Regions from separate parts of the Paenarthrobacter sp. YJN-D genome, predicted to be linked through region 1. Evidence: riboswitches for the same ligand, from Rfam matches in the RefSeq annotation. Region 1 holds a riboswitch; each other region holds the start of a gene.
What was found. Region 1 has a riboswitch for S-adenosylmethionine ahead of HMI60_RS12735 (aminotransferase class V-fold PLP-dependent enzyme). Riboswitches for the same ligand answer to the same signal wherever they lie in the genome.
Positions count from the first base shown of each region.

Region 2: linked by a shared signal. The riboswitch ahead of HMI60_RS17665 (DUF1737 domain-containing protein) and the one ahead of HMI60_RS12735 (aminotransferase class V-fold PLP-dependent enzyme) in region 1 are both predicted to bind S-adenosylmethionine.
Region 3: linked by a shared signal. The riboswitch ahead of HMI60_RS11115 (homoserine O-acetyltransferase) and the one ahead of HMI60_RS12735 (aminotransferase class V-fold PLP-dependent enzyme) in region 1 are both predicted to bind S-adenosylmethionine.
Region 4: linked by a shared signal. The riboswitch ahead of HMI60_RS09185 (hypothetical protein) and the one ahead of HMI60_RS12735 (aminotransferase class V-fold PLP-dependent enzyme) in region 1 are both predicted to bind S-adenosylmethionine.

Region 1 covers NZ_CP053549.1:2,740,193-2,744,369, forward strand. The annotation lists gene HMI60_RS12725 (ribosome small subunit-dependent GTPase A) at 1-419, shown strand, start outside; gene hisN (histidinol-phosphatase) at 491-1,315, shown strand; SAM riboswitch class IV at 1,486-1,599, shown strand; gene HMI60_RS12735 (aminotransferase class V-fold PLP-dependent enzyme) at 1,632-3,038, shown strand; gene HMI60_RS12740 (class I SAM-dependent methyltransferase) at 3,086-3,907, shown strand; gene HMI60_RS12745 (metal-dependent transcriptional regulator) at 3,917-4,177, shown strand, end outside.
Region 2 covers NZ_CP053549.1:3,809,119-3,813,295, forward strand. The annotation lists gene HMI60_RS17655 (aromatic amino acid ammonia-lyase) at 1-642, opposite strand, end outside; gene HMI60_RS17660 (NtaA/DmoA family FMN-dependent monooxygenase) at 642-1,970, opposite strand; SAM riboswitch class IV at 2,126-2,237, shown strand; gene HMI60_RS17665 (DUF1737 domain-containing protein) at 2,251-2,514, shown strand; gene HMI60_RS17670 (rhodanese-like domain-containing protein) at 2,511-2,921, shown strand; gene HMI60_RS17675 (O-succinylhomoserine sulfhydrylase) at 2,922-4,130, shown strand; gene HMI60_RS17680 (hypothetical protein) at 4,141-4,177, shown strand, end outside.
Region 3 covers NZ_CP053549.1:2,395,014-2,399,190, forward strand. The annotation lists gene HMI60_RS11105 (VOC family protein) at 1-388, opposite strand, end outside; partial or broken gene HMI60_RS11110 (bifunctional o-acetylhomoserine/o-acetylserine sulfhydrylase) at 583-1,920, shown strand; SAM riboswitch class IV at 2,105-2,222, shown strand; gene HMI60_RS11115 (homoserine O-acetyltransferase) at 2,237-3,358, shown strand; gene HMI60_RS11120 (hypothetical protein) at 3,402-3,851, opposite strand; gene HMI60_RS11125 (winged helix DNA-binding domain-containing protein) at 3,897-4,177, opposite strand, start outside.
Region 4 covers NZ_CP053549.1:1,941,180-1,945,356, forward strand. The annotation lists gene HMI60_RS09170 (matrixin family metalloprotease) at 1-49, opposite strand, end outside; gene HMI60_RS09175 (VIT1/CCC1 transporter family protein) at 136-1,299, opposite strand; gene HMI60_RS09180 (hypothetical protein) at 1,538-1,729, shown strand; gene HMI60_RS09185 (hypothetical protein) at 1,726-2,025, opposite strand; SAM riboswitch class IV at 2,042-2,161, opposite strand; gene HMI60_RS09190 (sodium:solute symporter) at 2,271-3,806, opposite strand; gene HMI60_RS09195 (helix-turn-helix domain-containing protein) at 4,087-4,177, shown strand, end outside.

The sequences.
Region 1 (4,177 bases):
GTGTGGGCAAGTCCACCATGGTCAACGCGTTGACGGGCGCCGAGCGGGCCACCGGCGGCGTGAATGCCGTCACCGGACGTGGCCGGCACACTTCGTCGTCGGCATTGGCGCTGAAGCTCGCGGATGCCCCCTCGGGCAGCTGGATCATTGACACCCCCGGTATCCGCTCCTTCGGCTTGGCCCACGTGGATCCGGACCGGATCCTGCATTCCTTCCCGGACCTCGAACCCGGCACCGAAGCATGCGAGCGGGGATGCAAGCACGACGCTACGGCAGTGAACTGCGGGCTGGACGCCTGGGTCAATGAAGGACATGCGGGCCCTTCAGGGGTGGCGCGCCTGGCGTCACTGCGTCGCCTGCTGGGCGCGGACCCGCGCCTGGAGGCCAAAGAAGCGAAAGAGCTCGGCACGGTTACTTGATGACACTGGAAAACTGAGGGTGCAGCGGTAACGTCCCCACCGCCGCCAGTATTTCAGGATAGTTTGGTGCCATGACCCAACCCGCTTCCACCTACAACGACGACCTGCGCCTGGCCCATGTCCTCGCCGATTCCGTCGACGCCCAAACCATGGATCGCTTCAAGGCCCTGGACCTGCAGATCGAAACCAAGCCGGACCTTACCCCTGTCACCGATGCCGACAAGGCTGCGGAGGAGGCTATCCGCGGTCAGTTGTCGCGCTCGCGTCCACGTGATGCAGTCCTGGGTGAAGAGTTCGGCAGCAGTGGCCACGGATCGCGGCGCTGGATCATCGATCCCATCGACGGAACAAAGAACTTTGTCCGCGGCGTTCCAGTATGGGCAACGCTGATCGCGCTCGTCGATGAAGGCGAGCCCGTCGTTGGTGTGGTCAGCGCTCCGGCGTTGGGCAAACGCTGGTGGGCTGCCAAGGACATGGGCGCCTACATGGGTCGGTCCCTCGCTTCAGCAACCCGCCTCAAGGTGTCCAACGTTTCACGCCTGGCCGACGCTTCCATGTCCTACTCCAGCCTGTCCGGCTGGAAGGAGCGGGGCAATCTGGACGAATTCATGGACCTCACGGAGGACGTCTGGCGCACACGTGCCTACGGTGACTTCTGGTCCTACTGCCTCGTGGCCGAGGGCGCAGTGGACATCGCCTGCGAACCGGAGCTGAACCTCTACGACATGGCTGCGCTCGTCCCCATCGTGACGGAGGCAGGCGGGCGCTTCACTTCCCTGGAAGGCGAAGACGGACCGTTCGGCGGCAACGCCCTGGCCACCAACTCCATCCTGCATTCGGAAGTCCTGAAGCGTCTGAACCCCGGACTGGACGACCTCCTGCAGCCCCAAGCCTGAGGCTGACCCTACTCCGGATTGCCGAATTTCCGACGGCGGACGCCCGCTTTTGTGCGCGTCCGCCGTTTTTTGTTCGCGGAAACTGGGATTTGGCATTCCGCGTAACAAAGCGCTTAACAAAACCCCACGGCTTTGGATCGTCCCCCGGACGTGCCTTAGCCTTTTTTACAGGTCACGAGTGCCAGCGCTAAACCCCGGTTTGCTGGCCGGCAACCCTCCATTCGCGGTGGGGTGCCCCGGGTGACGACCCGGCCGGTCCGGAACGGATGCGGCAAGCGCGGATCCCCCTGTGGGGGTCCCTCTTGAGTGAGGTCCCATGAGCACAGTCACGTTCAACGCAAACACCATCCCTTCCTTTGTTGACGAAGCCGCCCTCGAATCGGCAGCTGCGCGTCCCCTCGCCGCCGTCACGGGCGCGGAGCTTCAGGCGCCTCTGATCCAAGGTGGCCACGTCCGCTATGCCAACCTCGACTACGGCGCGTCAGCCCCTGCGCTGACGATTGTTTCCGCCTACCTCAACGAGGTCCTCCCGTACTACGCCAGCGTTCACCGCGGGGCAGGCTTCGCCTCGCAGATCAGCACCTCCGTCTACGAGAATTCCCGGAACATCGTCCGTGACTTCGTTGGCGGACGTGCAGACGATTCGGTGATCTTTACCCGGAACACCACGGACTCCTTGAACCTGCTGGCCGGCTGCCTCCCGCAGGTCGACGGCGAGTTTGCCGGCGAGGTCCTGTACTTGGACATTGAGCACCACGCAAACCTGCTGCCGTGGCAGGGCGTGCCGCACCGCAGCGTGGTTGCGGCGCCGACGCTGGCCGGAACACTGGACAAGATCGAAGCCGAACTGGCCCTGGGCGGCGTCAGCCTGCTCGCCGTCACGGGCGCCTCGAACGTCACCGGAGAGATCCTGCCGATCGCCCGGCTTGCCGCGCTGGCCCACGAGTACGGCGCGAGGATCGTGGTGGATGCAGCCCAGCTCGCTCCGCACCGCCGCGTCAACATCGCAGAGGCTGACGTCGACTACATCGTCTTCTCAGGACACAAGCTCTATGCGCCGTTCGGCGCAGGAGTGGTAGTGGGCCGCCCGGACTGGCTCGACGCCGGGATCCCGCACCTGGCAGGTGGTGGCGCTGTCCGCGAAGCGCGCTTGGACTCGGTCAGCTGGGCCACGGGTCCGGCGAGGCACGAGGGCGGTTCCCCCAACGTCCTGGGCGCCGCAACGCTCGCCCGCGCCACTCAGGTGCTCGCCGGCCTCGACCAGGACGCCTGGCACGCACACGAAGCGGGCATCCGCAGCTACCTGGTTGAGGGCCTGGAAGCCATCGACGGCGTTACAGTCCACCGGATCTTCAGCGATTCCGAGGACACCATCGGCGTGGTCAACTTCTCCGTAGAAGGATTCGACGCCGGACTGGTCGCCGCATATCTGGCGGCCGAACACGGAGTGGGCCTCCGCGACGGACGTTTCTGCGCGCATCCGTTGCTCAAGCGGCTGGGACTGCCTTCGGGTTCCCTGCGCGCAAGCTTCGGCGTCGGCTCCCGGTTGGAGGACGCCACCAGGCTGCTGGCAGGCATCGAGGAACTCAAGCGCAACGGCCTGGGCTGGGACTATGTGGTGGACGAGGGCCGTTGGGTACCGGCCAACGACCACCGCAGCTACCCCGAGTGGGCGCCCAACACCCCGGGCACAGCCGGTGCCGCTCCCTGCACGGTCGACTAGAGGGTAAATTCGTAGGGTACCTCTAACGGCCCTGTGAAGGAGTTTGCGTGTCCCTGCGCTCACCGAACGGCGCTCCAGTCACTCCCGGTCCCGCCGGTCCCCGCGGACCCAAACTCCATGCCTCCCGGCGCCATGAACTTGGCCAAAGCTTCCAGGATGGCGGAGACCACTACGATCGCGTGCGGCCAGGCTATCCTGTGGACTCCGTTGATTGGCTCCTACCTGAAGGGGCATCGACAGCTGCGGACCTCGGCGCAGGAACGGGCAAGTTCACCTCTCTCCTGGCCGGACGCGGACTTGAGGTGGCCGCCGTCGACCCTTCCACCGATATGTTGGCGCAACTGCGAAAGGCCTACCCCGATGTTCACGCGACGGAGGGGACGGCCGAGGCAACCGGACTGGCGGACTCAGCATTCGACGTCGTCAGCGTTGCCCAGGCCTGGCACTGGTGCGAGCCCCTTGCCGCGAGCACGGAGATCGCCCGTATCCTGCGCCCCGCGGGGGTTCTGGGGCTGATCTGGAACCAGCTGGACACCTCAATTCCCTGGGTCCACAGGCTCTCGCGCATCATGCATGCAGGCGACGTCCACAAGCCGGGATTCCGGCCGGTTATCGGCCCGGAATTTCACGGACTGGAACGCCACCTCACCAGGTGGGAGGACCCGCTCTCGCCCGAGGACATCATGGAGTTGACCAAGTCGCGCAGTTACTACCTGCGCGCCAACGAAGCGACGCGGGCCAAAGTCATGGGCAACCTCCAGTGGTACCTCTACGAACACCTTGGCCACGCGCCGGGAGAAACCGTGCCGCTGCCCTACCTGACGCAGACCTGGCGTGCATACAAAGTCCGCGATGCCACACCACGGTAGGCTAGGGGTGTGAAGACCAGTACGCCCTCCTCCTCGATCGAGGACTACGTCAAGGTCATCTACTCCTATACGGAGTGGCAGGACAAGCCGATCACGTCCTCACAGCTTGCCCTGCGGCTCGGGGTCGCCAATTCCTCGGTGTCGGAAATGGTGCGGAAGCTCAAGGACCAAGGCCTCGTTGACCATCAGCCCTACAGCGCCATCCGTTTGACCTCCGAAGGCATGCGCCTCGCTCTTTCGATGGTTCGCAGGCACCGCCTCATTGAGACG
Region 2 (4,177 bases), 1.1 Mb from region 1:
CTGCAGGCGCACCAAGGCGAGGGCTCCCGCGCCCACGGAGTAGGCATTGGCGCTCACCAGGGCCAAGGCCTCTCCGGCAGCAGGTTGCAGGGCTTGCAGACCGGCGTCCGCGAGGGCTTTGGCGCCGGGCACCAGCATGCCGGAGGCGTCGAACGCTTCTCCCTCGCCCAGGGCTACGGCAGCGACGGCGGCCAGCTGGGTCAGGTCGGAGGAACCCACGGACCCTTCGCGCGGGATGGCGGGGTAGACGCCGCGGTTGAGCAGTTCGGCATAGAACCCGGCGGTCCCGGCACGAACCCCGGATCCGCCCCGGCTGAACCCGACAAGCCGGGCCAGGATCACTGCGCGCGCTGCGGCACGATCCAGATACGGGCCTACGCCGCTGTTGTGATACCTGATGACCTGCACCTGGTAGGCGAGGAGGGACTTCTCCTCCACAGCAGTGTCCCGGCCTGACCCTAGAAGGGTATTCAGGCCGTAGACCCGTTGGCCGGAAGCGGCCGCCTGCTCCACGATCTCCCTTCCCCGTCCGATCAAATTCAACGCTTCTTGGTTGAGTTCCACGTGAAACGTCGGATCCGCAGCCGCTTCCGCCACAGCCAACGCGGAGATGGGGCCCGTCCCGATGGTGAAAATGCCCATTAGAAATCCAGCAGGTTTTGGCGGAATCCGCCGTTGCCGTAACTCTTCCTCAACAGGCCGCGGCGGCGGAGTTCCGGGGTCAGCTTGTCCAGCACACCGTGCACGGTCACCGGATCAACAAAGCCGGAGAACAGGAAGCCGTCGCCCCCTACGGCCGCGCCGGTCTCCTCCAGATAATCCGCAATTTCTCCCACCGTGCCGATGATCGAATCCCCGGCACCACCGCTGCGTGCCTGCAGGATTTCACGCAGAGTGGACCCGGGAGGGGCAGCCTTGGCGAAGTGCTCCAACGTGCCCTGGTTGCTGTTGGTGCTCAACTCCGGAAGCGGGGCATCGAGGTCGAACTTTTTAAAGTCGATCACGGACAGGTAGGAGATGGAGTTGAGCTGGCTGTCGATGTCACGCTGCGTCAATTCCCGGCGCTGCGCCCGTAGCTCCTCGGCCTCGGCTGTGGAACCCACCACGGTGGGCTTCAGCACGAAAAGCACCTTCACGTCGTCGGGATTCCGCCCGGCTTTCGCCGCCTCGGCCCGGATCGAATCCCGGTAGGCCTTCATACCGTCAACGCCGCGGGCGAGCGCAATTGCCACATCCGCGTGACCGCCGGCAAACGCTTTGCCCCGCGGAGAGGCGCCAGCTTGGACAAGCACGGGTTCCTCGGGCAACGGTGCCGTGTTCAACGGCCCACGGACCTTGAAGAAGTCGCCGTCGTGGTTGATCGGATGCACTTTGGTATGGTCCGCAAACACCCCGGCTGAAACGTCCTCAAGTACAGCGTCGGCCTCCCAGCTACGCCAAAGCCGCCTGACGACGTCGACGAATTCCTCCGCTTTTTCGTACCGGAGGTCATGTTCGATCTGCTGGTCCAAGCCGTAGTTCTGCGCGGCGAGATCGCTGCCCGAGGTGACCACATTCCATCCGAGCTGCCCCTCGGAGAAGTGCTGCAGGGTAGCGAGGAGCCGGGCCGCGGTGAAGGGCGGGTAGAAGGAAGCGCTGACCGTGGGAACGATCCCCAGGTGCTCCGTGGCGGAAAGCAAGTACGGGACCAACGCCAAAGGATCGTGTTTCGGCGCAAAGGAAGCATGGGCCAGCGAAACCTCGGCAGTACCGCCATAGGTGTCCGGGACGGTCAGGGAATCCTCGATGATGAACAGGTCCAGCCCGGACAGCTCGAAAGCGCGCACGGCTTCCTGGTACAGGGCCGGTTTCTTCCAGTCGTACCCCAGGCTGTAGCCCGGAGTGCCCCAGCCCTGCACCCCGAAACCGTGCCCCACAAACCAACCAAAATGCAGCATGGGCTTGAGTGTAGAACTGCTCTGTCCGTTCACCGCGACCTGATTTCATACGAAGTTACAGGGGGTCGTACTGCGTCAATTATGCTCCCGGGACGTCTTAATTGGACCCGTACTCCAGTACCGCCCGGTTACGCAACATGACGACGGCCGCCGTGCGGGCCGTCGTCGTGAATGCTACGTTTTTCTTGAGTAATGAGAACCAGCGCAAAGCCCTGACTTGCTGGTCGGCAACCCTCTCTCCGGCGGGGTGCCTCAGGTGACTACTCGGCGTATCGACAACTCGAACTGCAAGCGTGACTGAGGAGCACCAGCAATGCCTGAACCCACTGAAGAAAAACTCTCTTACCGCCTGATAACAGGCCCGGATACCCGCGACTTTTGTGAGCGGATCACCAACGCCCTGGCGGATGGGTACGTACTGCACGGCAGCCCCGCCGCCACGTTCAACGGAACCGACGTGATCGTCGCGCAGGCCGTCGTCCTGCCCGCCGCGATTGCCAGCGCCGATGCCGCAGTCGCCAACGCCGTTGATGAACTGGATACCGACGACGAAGAAGCATTCGAGGGCCACGCATGAGCTACGCAGGTGACCTGACCCCGCAGGACGCGTGGGCCAAGCTTGAACAGGGCGCCATCCTGGTGGACGTCCGCACCGAGGGCGAATGGGCCCACATCGGAATCCCCGACACGAAAGCCACCGAGAACGATCCCCTGTTCATCCAGTGGAACCTCGCCGGCGGCATCCCGAACTCCCGCTTCATCGAGGACCTGCAACAACAGGCACCCGAGGACGACGGCGTGGAGCTCGTCTTCATCTGCCGCTCCGGCCAGCGCTCCATCGCCGCCGCCATCGCCGCCACGCAGGCAGGATTCACCGCCTACAACGTCCTTGAAGGCTTTGAAGGCGAACCCGACCGTTACGGCGAACGCACCGTCAATGGTTGGAAGAACCGTGGCCTGCCAACGAATCTGGGGACCGAGTAAGTGACTTTCAATCCTGACGCCGCCGGCTGGAGCCCCGACACCCAGGCCGTTCGCGGTGGACTTGACCGTACCAACTTCCAAGAAACGGCCGAACCCGTCTTCCTGAACTCCGGCTTCGTTTACGAATCCGCCGCCGCGGCAGAACGCGCCTTCACCGGCGAGGACGAACGCTTCGTCTACTCCCGCTACGGCAACCCGTCCGTGGCCACCTTCCAGGAGCGGCTGCGCCTCCTCGAAGGTACCGAGGCTTGCTTCGCGACGGCGTCCGGCATGTCCGCCGTGTTCACCGCACTGGGTGCCCTGCTGGCTGCCGGTGACCGCGTGGTTGCTGCCCGTTCCCTCTTCGGCTCCTGCTTCGTGATCCTCAACGAGATCCTTCCGCGCTGGGGCGTGGAGACGGTGTTTGTGGACGGACCGGACCTTGACCAGTGGCGTGAGGCTCTCTCCGAGCCGACCACCGCCGTCTTCTTCGAGTCACCGTCCAACCCGATGCAGGAGATCGTGGACATCCAGGCCGTCAGCGAACTGGCGCATGCCGCTGGGGCGACTGTCGTCGTCGACAACGTCTTTGCCACTCCCCTGCTGCAGCGCTGTGGCGAGCTGGGCGCCGACGTGATTGTGTACTCAGGCACCAAGCACATCGACGGCCAGGGACGCGTCCTCGGTGGCGCGATCCTGGGCACCAAGGAGTTCATCGATGGACCGGTGAAGCAGCTCATGCGCCACACGGGGCCATCGCTTTCGGCTTTCAACGCCTGGGTGTTGACCAAGGGCCTGGAAACCATCGGGCTCCGAGTCAACCACAGCTCGGCATCGGCCCTGAAGATCGCGGAATGGTTGGAGCAGCAACCCGCCATCAGCTGGGTCAAGTACCCCTTGCTGAAGTCGCACCCGCAGTACGAGCTCGCCGCGAAGCAGATGAAAGCCGGCGGCACAGTGCTCACGTTCGAGCTCTCGCCGTCCGCTGGCCGCTCCGCGAAAGAAGCCGCGTTCGCGCTGCTTGATGGATTGCGTGTCATCGACATCTCCAACAACCTTGGTGACTCCAAGTCGCTGATCACCCACCCTGCCACCACCACCCACCGGGCCATGGGTCCGGAGGGCCGGGCGGCGATCGGGCTGTCCGATGGCGTGGTGCGCTTGTCGGTGGGGCTGGAGGACGTGGACGATCTCATCCTGGATCTGGAGAAGGCCCTCAAACAGGTCTAACCTTGCTGGCATGAGGCATCCGTACCGCCGGGCGGGGGCTGTCATCG
Region 3 (4,177 bases), 350 kb from region 1:
CGATCAAGCCGAGGATGCCGATCTGCTGCCACACCAGTTCGCGGCCGTCAGGGAACTTGCGGTTGCCCGGGACTGCTGCGCGGCCGAGGCGTTCCTCAAACGGGGCGAGGTCGTCAACTGCCACGCACCAGCCCATCCAACCGCCGCCGGCGGCTGAGCGTGCACGGACAGCTTGGCCGAAGGGTGCTTTGTCGGAAGCAGGGTGGTCCAGGACCTCCACGACTTCCAGGTACTTGTTATCCGCAAGGGGAATGATCATGTTCCGGGTGCCGAAGCGCGGGTGCACTCCGCCCCGGACTGCGTCCACTCCCAGAGCCGCGGAAATTCGTTCGGTAGTGGCCAAGAGGCCATCTCGTTCACAGGCGTAAGAGACGTGATCCATGCGCATGGCTTCATCTTGGCACTTTGTGATCGGTGTCTCAGCTAAGCCAACCCTAACTAAGGTGGGATCTCGCGACGGGCGTCATGGAAGGTCGCAAAAGAGCCCATATATTCTGCTGGCGTCACAAAGCTGTCCAAGGACCCGGACACTTCCTAGACTGGCCGCAGCTTCCTTCCCACAGCTATTCCGCCGACCACACGCGCCACGAACAGGAGAACTCCATGTCCCAAGGATGGTCTTTCGAAACCCGCCAGATCCACGCAGGCCAAGAGCCGGATGCCGCCACGGGCGCGCGTTCGTTGCCGATCTACCAGACAACGTCGTTCGTTTTCCCGAGTGCTGAAAGCGCGGCCAACCGCTTTGCCCTGGCCGAACTGGCTCCGATCTACACCCGGATCGGCAACCCCACGCAGGACGCCGTGGAACAGCGCGTCGCGAGCCTCGAAGGCGGTCTGGGTGCACTGCTGCTCAGTTCGGGCCAGGCAGCCGAGACCTTTGCCATCCTGAACATCGCCGAGGCCGGCGACCACGTCGTCGCGAGCCCCAGCCTCTACGGCGGCACGTACAACCTGCTGGCCCACACGCTGAAGAAGTTCGGCATCTCCGTGACTTTCGTCGAGGACCCGGACAACCTCGAGCAGTGGCGTGCGGCCGTCCAGGCGAACACCAAGCTGTTCTTTGGTGAAGTCGTCTCGAACCCACGCCAGGACGTGCTGGATATCGAAGGCGTCGCCGGTGTCGCGCACGAGGCAGGCGTGCCTCTCATCGTCGACAACACCCTCTCCACGCCGTTCCTCATCCGGCCCATCGAGTGGGGCGCGGACATTGTGGTCCACTCCGCAACCAAGTACCTCGGCGGACACGGTTCGGCGATCGCAGGCGTGATCGTGGACTCGGGCAACTTCGACTTCGGCAAAGACCCGGAGCGGTTCCCCGGCTTCAACACCCCGGACCCCAGTTACAACGGCTTGGTTTACGCCCGCGACCTGGGCAAGGACGGAGCGCTCGGAGCCAACCTTTCCTACATCCTGAAGGCCCGTGTCCAGCTCCTTCGCGACCTCGGCTCGGCCGTGTCGCCGTTCAACGCGTTCCTCATCGCGCAGGGCCTGGAAACCTTGAGCCTGCGGGTGGAGCGCCACGTCGCCAACGCCACCAAGGTGGCCGAGTGGCTGGAAGCGCATGACGACGTCGAATCGGTCGCCTATGCGGGCCTGCCGTCCAGCCCCTGGTACGAGCGGGGCCGCAAGTACGGACCCCAGGGCACGGGAGCCATCGTGGCCTTCAACATCAAGGGTGGCGTAGAGGCCGGCAAGCGCTTCGTGGACGGTCTGGAGCTGCACTCCCACGTCGCCAACATCGGTGACGTCCGCTCCCTGGTCATCCACCCGGCGTCGACCACGCACAGCCAGCTGACGGTCGAGCAGCAGGTAGCCGCCGGCGTCAACCCGGGCCTGGTCCGCTTGTCCGTGGGCATTGAGCACATCGATGACATCATTGCCGACCTCGAAGCCGGCTTCCGCGCGGCCAAGGGCGCCTGAGCCTGCCCTCCACGTCTGCAGCTGACGCACCTGGCTGACGGACCCGGGGCGCCGTCCACATCGACGATTATTCGCCGGACGGCACCCCGGAGTGCTCTTTCGTGAATGAAGCTGCCCTTGAACGTCACACTGGTGTCACATTCTTCGCCATAACGGTGGTGTCTTTCCTAGACTCTACGTATTAGGTCATGAGTGCCAGCAGATAGCCCCGGCTTGCTGGCCGGCAACCCTCCTTCCGCGGTGGGGTGCCCCGGGTGAAGACCTGGCCTGTTCGCACGCAAGGCGACGGGCAAGCGCGAAGTTAGGTGTCAAAGGAATGACCATCACTGCTACAGCACTTCCCAAATCCGGAGAAGAAGACGGAACCGTCAAGTACGCGGGCATAGGGCCGCTGGCGCTCGAAGCCGGCGGTCACCTCCCCAACGTCGTGTTGGCGTACGAAACCTGGGGACGACTCAACGCCGACGCGTCCAATGCCGTGCTCATCCAGCATGCGCTGACGGGCAGCACCCACGTTGCCCGCGGAGCCACGGACGAGGAAGGGTGGTGGGAGCAGTTGGTGGGTCCGGGCGCCACCATCGACACCAACAGGTTCTTCGTTGTCTCCATCAATATCGTGGGTGGCTGCTATGGCAGCACCGGCCCGTCCTCCGATGCGCCGGACGGCAAGCCGTGGGGTTCGCGGTTCCCCCTGGTTACTCTTCGCGACAGCACGGTTGCTGAGGCCCGTTTGGCGGATCTCTTGGGGATTGAATCCTGGCACGCGGTCCTGGGCGGCTCGATGGGTGGGGCCAGGGCCCTCGAATGGGCTGTCACGTTTCCGGAGAGGGTCAACCGCTGCGCCGTCATTTCGGTGGGAGCCTACAGCACCGCCGAGCAGATTGCCTTTGCGCAGGCCCAAACCCTGGCCATCCGGCAGGACCCGCACTTCAACAATGGGGACTACTACGGCGGTCCGGCCCCGGAACACGGACTTGCCCTGGCCCGCCGGATTGCGCACATCACGTACCGTTCCGCCCTGGAACTGGATCTCCGCTTCGGCAGGGAAGCCCAACATCAGGAAACGCCGCTCTCCGCAGCAGTCCTGGGGGAGCGTGGTCGCTACCAGGTGGAAAGCTACTTGGACCACCAGGGGACAAAGCTTGTGCGGCGGTTCGATGCCAACAGCTATATCGCCATCACCGAAGCGTTGATGTCTCACGACATCAGGCGGGGACGGGGCACACTGCAGGAAGCACTTTCTCGTGCCACCGCCGAGTTCTTTGTTGCTGCTGTGGACACGGACAGGCTGTACTTCCCGGCCCAGTCCAAGGAGCTGGCGGCAGCACTGCCGGGGAATGTTCCGGTCCACACCATCCAGGCGCCGATCGGCCACGATGGCTTCCTCACGGAAATCGGCCAATTGTCGGAGCAGCTTCGCGGGGCGTTCTTCGCCTGACCGTGAGGAGCCTGTTCGTAGAGTTGCCTGTTTGTGGACGTGCCTAGCCGTTCATGATCTCCCCGCGCTGCTTCATGTAGTCCTCCATGGCGATCTGGCCATTGGTGAACTTCGCATCCAGTTCAGCCAGCTTTCGGGCGCGGTAGCCCTGGGGCTCGGAACCGGCAATGGGAAACGGCGCGGGAGCGGGCTGTCCGGCCCGGTAGGAATCGCTTGGGTAGGAACCGCTTGGGTAGGAGGCGTTCGACGGCGGCGCGACCTGCGGAGCCTCGTCTGCAGGGCGGATGACTGCCGGCCCTGACGGGTAGCCCGGGTAATTCTGTTGCGGGTAGTCCTGCGGCGGGTAATTTTGTGGTGGGAAACCCTGTTGAGGATAATCCTGACCACGAAAATTCCCGTTCTGCAGGCGGCGGGCCTTGGACCGGTTGTACATGCGGATTCCCATGGGAATCAGCCACGAGCAGACGATGATCCAGAAGATCAGATTGTTCACAGTGCAGGCCTCCTAGGTCTTAACCCCAGCTTAGCCCTGTGCCCATCACAGCAGCTTGGCCTCCATGCCCAGGAAAATCCCGTAGCGTTCCGCTTCGGCTTCCAGGGCCATCTGCTCTTCCTTGGTTGCCGGCTTGTCCATCCGGACCTCGAGCCCGCACATGCCCCCTGCGAAGCTGTGCCGCCACCATCCGGCCAGCCTGCCGTCCACGAGGACTACATGCATGGGGCCGTTGTCCTCAGGCAAGTACGGTGCGGTACCGCCCAGGTAGTGGCGGGATTGCGAGTACCCCATCACGTATTCGTCGAAGCATTGGATGAGGTCGA
Region 4 (4,177 bases), 800 kb from region 1:
CCGATCGCCGGTGCTTCGGCACGTGCGTAGCTTCCCGCTCCCAGTCCACGGTTCTCCATTCCTCAGGCCCTTGGTCACGCGGGGCAGCGCGGAGGACGAACCAACATTACGGTCTGCCGGGGGAGCAGTCCAAACTCAGACGATCGCCGCGCCGAACAGCAAACCGAGACCGTAGGTGGCAGCAGCTGCTCCCAGCCCGATGGCCAGTTGCCGCAGGCCGCGGCTGAGCGGCGACGTACCGGACAGCAAACCCACGACGGCGCCTGTCGCCAGCAGCGCGATGCCCACCAGGACTCCGGCCACCAGGAGCGCGGCCATACCCGTCATCCCGAAAAGGAAGGGCAGGATCGGAACGATGGCTCCCGAGGCGAAGAAGCAGAAACTGGACAGCGCCGCGCCCCACGCCGAACCCACCGATTCATGCTCATCGGCCACCGGCTTCTCGGGCTGCAGGGAGAGGCTGGGATCGCAGTCGCAGCTGAACAATCCCATGCGCTCGGCTGCCCGGTGCTCGGCGGCTTCGCGGGTCATGCCGCGTGCCAGGTACACGAGGACCAGCTCGTTGTGGTCGATGTCCAGCGACGGGGCTGCGGTCAGGGTGGCCTGGGTGGGGAGGGTGGCATTGAGCAGTTCGCGTTGCGAGCGGACGGAGACGTATTCGCCGGCACCCATGGACAGTGCGCCAGCCAGGAGCCCTGCAACGCCGCTCATGAGGACCACGGAACTCGGTACACCCGTCGCGGCCATGCCCATGACCAGCGACAGGTTGCTCACCAAACCGTCGTTGGCGCCGAAAACTGCAGCACGGAAGGTACCCGAGAGCCGGTTGCGTCCACGGGTCGCCAGGCCCCGGACTACTTCCTCGTGGATTTGTTCATCGGCCACCATCGCGGGGGTGGCGGCCGGCTCGGTTCCGTAGGGGGAGCGGCCCTCTGCACGTTGCGCCAGGGCCAGGACGAAGACCGAACCGAAGTTGCGGGCCAGGAACCCCAGGAACTGGCTGCGGGCGGAAGCTGCCTTGGGCATGCCTGCGTGCTCACCCAGGAGTTTGAGCCAGTGCGCTTCATGACGCCCTTCGGCTTCGGCCAGAGCCAGCAGGATCTGCCGTTCCTCGCCGTCGCGGCGCTGGGCGAGTTCGCGGTAGACCGCAGCCTCGGCGCGTTCATCGGCAAGGTACTGCCGCCAACGCCTGATGTCCGACGCAGTGGGTGCTGCCGGTTCTGCGGTGTGGTGGAGGGCTGCGGGTTCGATTGCGGGGTCCGGAGCGGGGCTCGACGAACTGTGGGATTCCTGGTGCATCTGCACTTTATCTCCTGTGCTGGGTGGGGTAGTTGCGGCCCCATTGCACGCCCCACACTACCGCTTATTTGCAGGGTTTTTTGGCTGGTATTCCTTAGCTGGAATGTTCGGTGCACCGTAATTTCCGGCTCTGCTTGACCCTCGCTTTGGCCGGTGCTCAGATGGAAGGACAGGGGCGGGGAGCCTCCCCGCACTCGGTTAGCGGGCTCTTACAGGCCCACGGGACGGAGGTTGCACCATGGACACCACCGAATCACACGCCAAGTACCCGGAACGCACCACCATCGAGTCGGACCCGGCCTACGACTACGCCGAAGACCAGGAAGTGGACGAGCCCTGGGTTGAGGAAGTGGACGCCCCCGAGGACGACGAACGGGTGGTGCCGATCGATGAGACCGAGGAATTCCGTGGGGAGGAAGAGGAAATCTAGTCCTCGTCCCGGCTGCCGAGGGCGAACAGGCGCGGCTGGCCATCCCGTTTTCCTGTCGCGGCCACAGTAACCGTCAGGGTCCGGGACGCCTCGCACCACGTTGAGGGCCGGACGGCCTGGGCCAGCGCTCTGGCGATCTGCTGCGGATGGGGATGCCGGAAGAACAGGGTTTCGTTCCTGGCCACTATGGTGACCGTGCCCAGGTAAAGGTCGACGGCGGGAATCACCGTGACGTTCCGGGCTTCGGTTGGGCCGGTGGTGTTGTGGGCGTGGCTGGCATCGCTCTGATACGGCAAGGTGCTGCTCCTGTGGAGAGTGCTCTTGCCCGCTCGGTTGTCTCAGGTCCGGGACGGGCCGCTTCCTCATCCGAACCACCCGTGAACATGGGGTTGGTGCATGGCCAGTCGGAGCTTGGCGCCACATCTCTTGAAGCTGGGACAACAGTACCGCACCTGCGGTTGTGAAGGCCCTTTTGCCGGGAACAAAACGACGGCGGTGCCGCCCCCGCGAAGGGGCGGCACCGCCGTCGGGTATTGCCTGGTTACTTGCTGCTGCCCACCGGGTGGACTTCCGGCGGCAGTTCCTCGGAGATGGCGCCGGCTACGCGCTTGTCCCAGGCCTCGCGGACGGCTGCGTCCGTGGGCGGAGTCAGCAGGGAGACCACGACGTAAACCACCAGGGAAGCACCGAGGCCCCAGTAGATGGGCTCGTTGGCGTAGACGCCGTCTTCGCTCGGGATGACACCAACCGCGTACATGATGAGCAGGGCCAGTGTCAGAACTGAGCCGACTGCCATGGACCATGCAGCCGCGATGCCCGTTCCGCGCTTCCAGACCAGGCCGCCGAGAATGGCGACCAGGAGTCCGCCCACCAGGATGTCGTAGGCGATGGTCAGGGCAACAACGACGTCCTGCGCTGCCATGGAAATCAGGACGGCAACGATGCCCAGGCCCAGGACCCAGTAGCGGTTAGCCTTGACGTCGTGCTCGGGGTTTTCCGTGTCGTCGGTGTTGATCGTCTTGCCGAACCAGCTGGCCACGAACGGGACAACGTCTGCGCGGGCCACCGTAGCGGCGGCGATCAGGGCGCCCGAAGCGGTGGACATCATCGCAGCCACAGCCGCGGCCATCACCAGTCCGCCGATGCCGACGGGCAGGATGTGGGTTGCCACCTCTGCGTAGACAACGTCCTTGCCGAGGTTGGCGACATCGATGTCCGGGAGGGCGACGCGGGCAGCCAGGCCGATCAGTGCGCCGGCGATGCCGTAGAGGATGCAGTAAACACCGGCGGTAGCTCCGCCCCAGCGTGCAACGGTGGCGGTCTTGGCGGTGAAGACGCGCTGCCAGATGTCCTGGCCGATCAGGAGGCCGAGGGTGTAGACCACGAAGTAAGTGATGATTGTCTGGACGCCGATGCCGTCGATCTGGAAGAAGCTGGCGTCAAGGCGCTCACGGATGCCGTCCATTCCGCCGGCTGCGTTCAGGACGAACGGCAGCATCAGGAAGAAAATGCCTACGGTCTTGATGAGGAACTGCACCTGGTCTGCCAAGGTGATGGACCACATGCCGCCGATGGTGGAGTAGACCAGCACGATGGCGCCGCCGACGGCGATTGCCAACCAGCGTTCCCAGTCGAAGAGCACCACGAAGATGGTGGCGTAGGCGCCGGTGGACGTGGCGCAGAGCATGAGGGTGTAAGCCAACATCACGATTCCGGATGTCTGGGTGGCTTTGCTGCCGTATCGCAGGCTCAGCATTTGGGAGACCGTGTAGATCTTCAACCGCTGGATGGTGCCGGCGAACAGGAGGCTAAGGAGCAGCACGCCGGAGCCGATGGCCACCACGAGCCACATGCCGGAGATGCCGAACTTGTAGCCGAGGCCCACGCCGCCCACGGTGGATGCGCCACCGAGGACCACGGCGGCCATGGTGCCTGTGTAGAGGAAGGGTCCCAGGCGGCGGCCGGCCACCAGGAAGTCGCTGTTGTTCTTTGTGCGGGACTTGCCCCACCAGCCGAAGGCCAGCATGGCGAGCAGGTACACCACCACGATTGCGATATTACTAGCCGAAGATTCCATGAACGGTCCTTGGAGCTGATGCACGGAGGTTGGGGTTTTCGACGATACTCCTGCGATGCGTCGAAGTCTCTGTGCGGATGATTGGAGATTTGGGTTTGGAGCTTGGGGATGTGTTGTGTGCCTCACAGACAACACTTGTTGCCTATGAGGATATGTTGTGATCGGAGTAACAGTCAAGATCCTTTGGACTTGGTTACGCCCGCAGTGGCCCTGTTGGCGTGCCTCCCGGCTACTATTGCTCCAATGACAGGGCCACATGACAGGCCTGAAAGGTTCGTGAATGAAGGCTCTACCCGTTGAACCGAGCAATGTTCCCGTTGCCATCGGTTCCAGAATCCGCGCAGCCCGGCAAGCGCAGCGCCTCACCATCG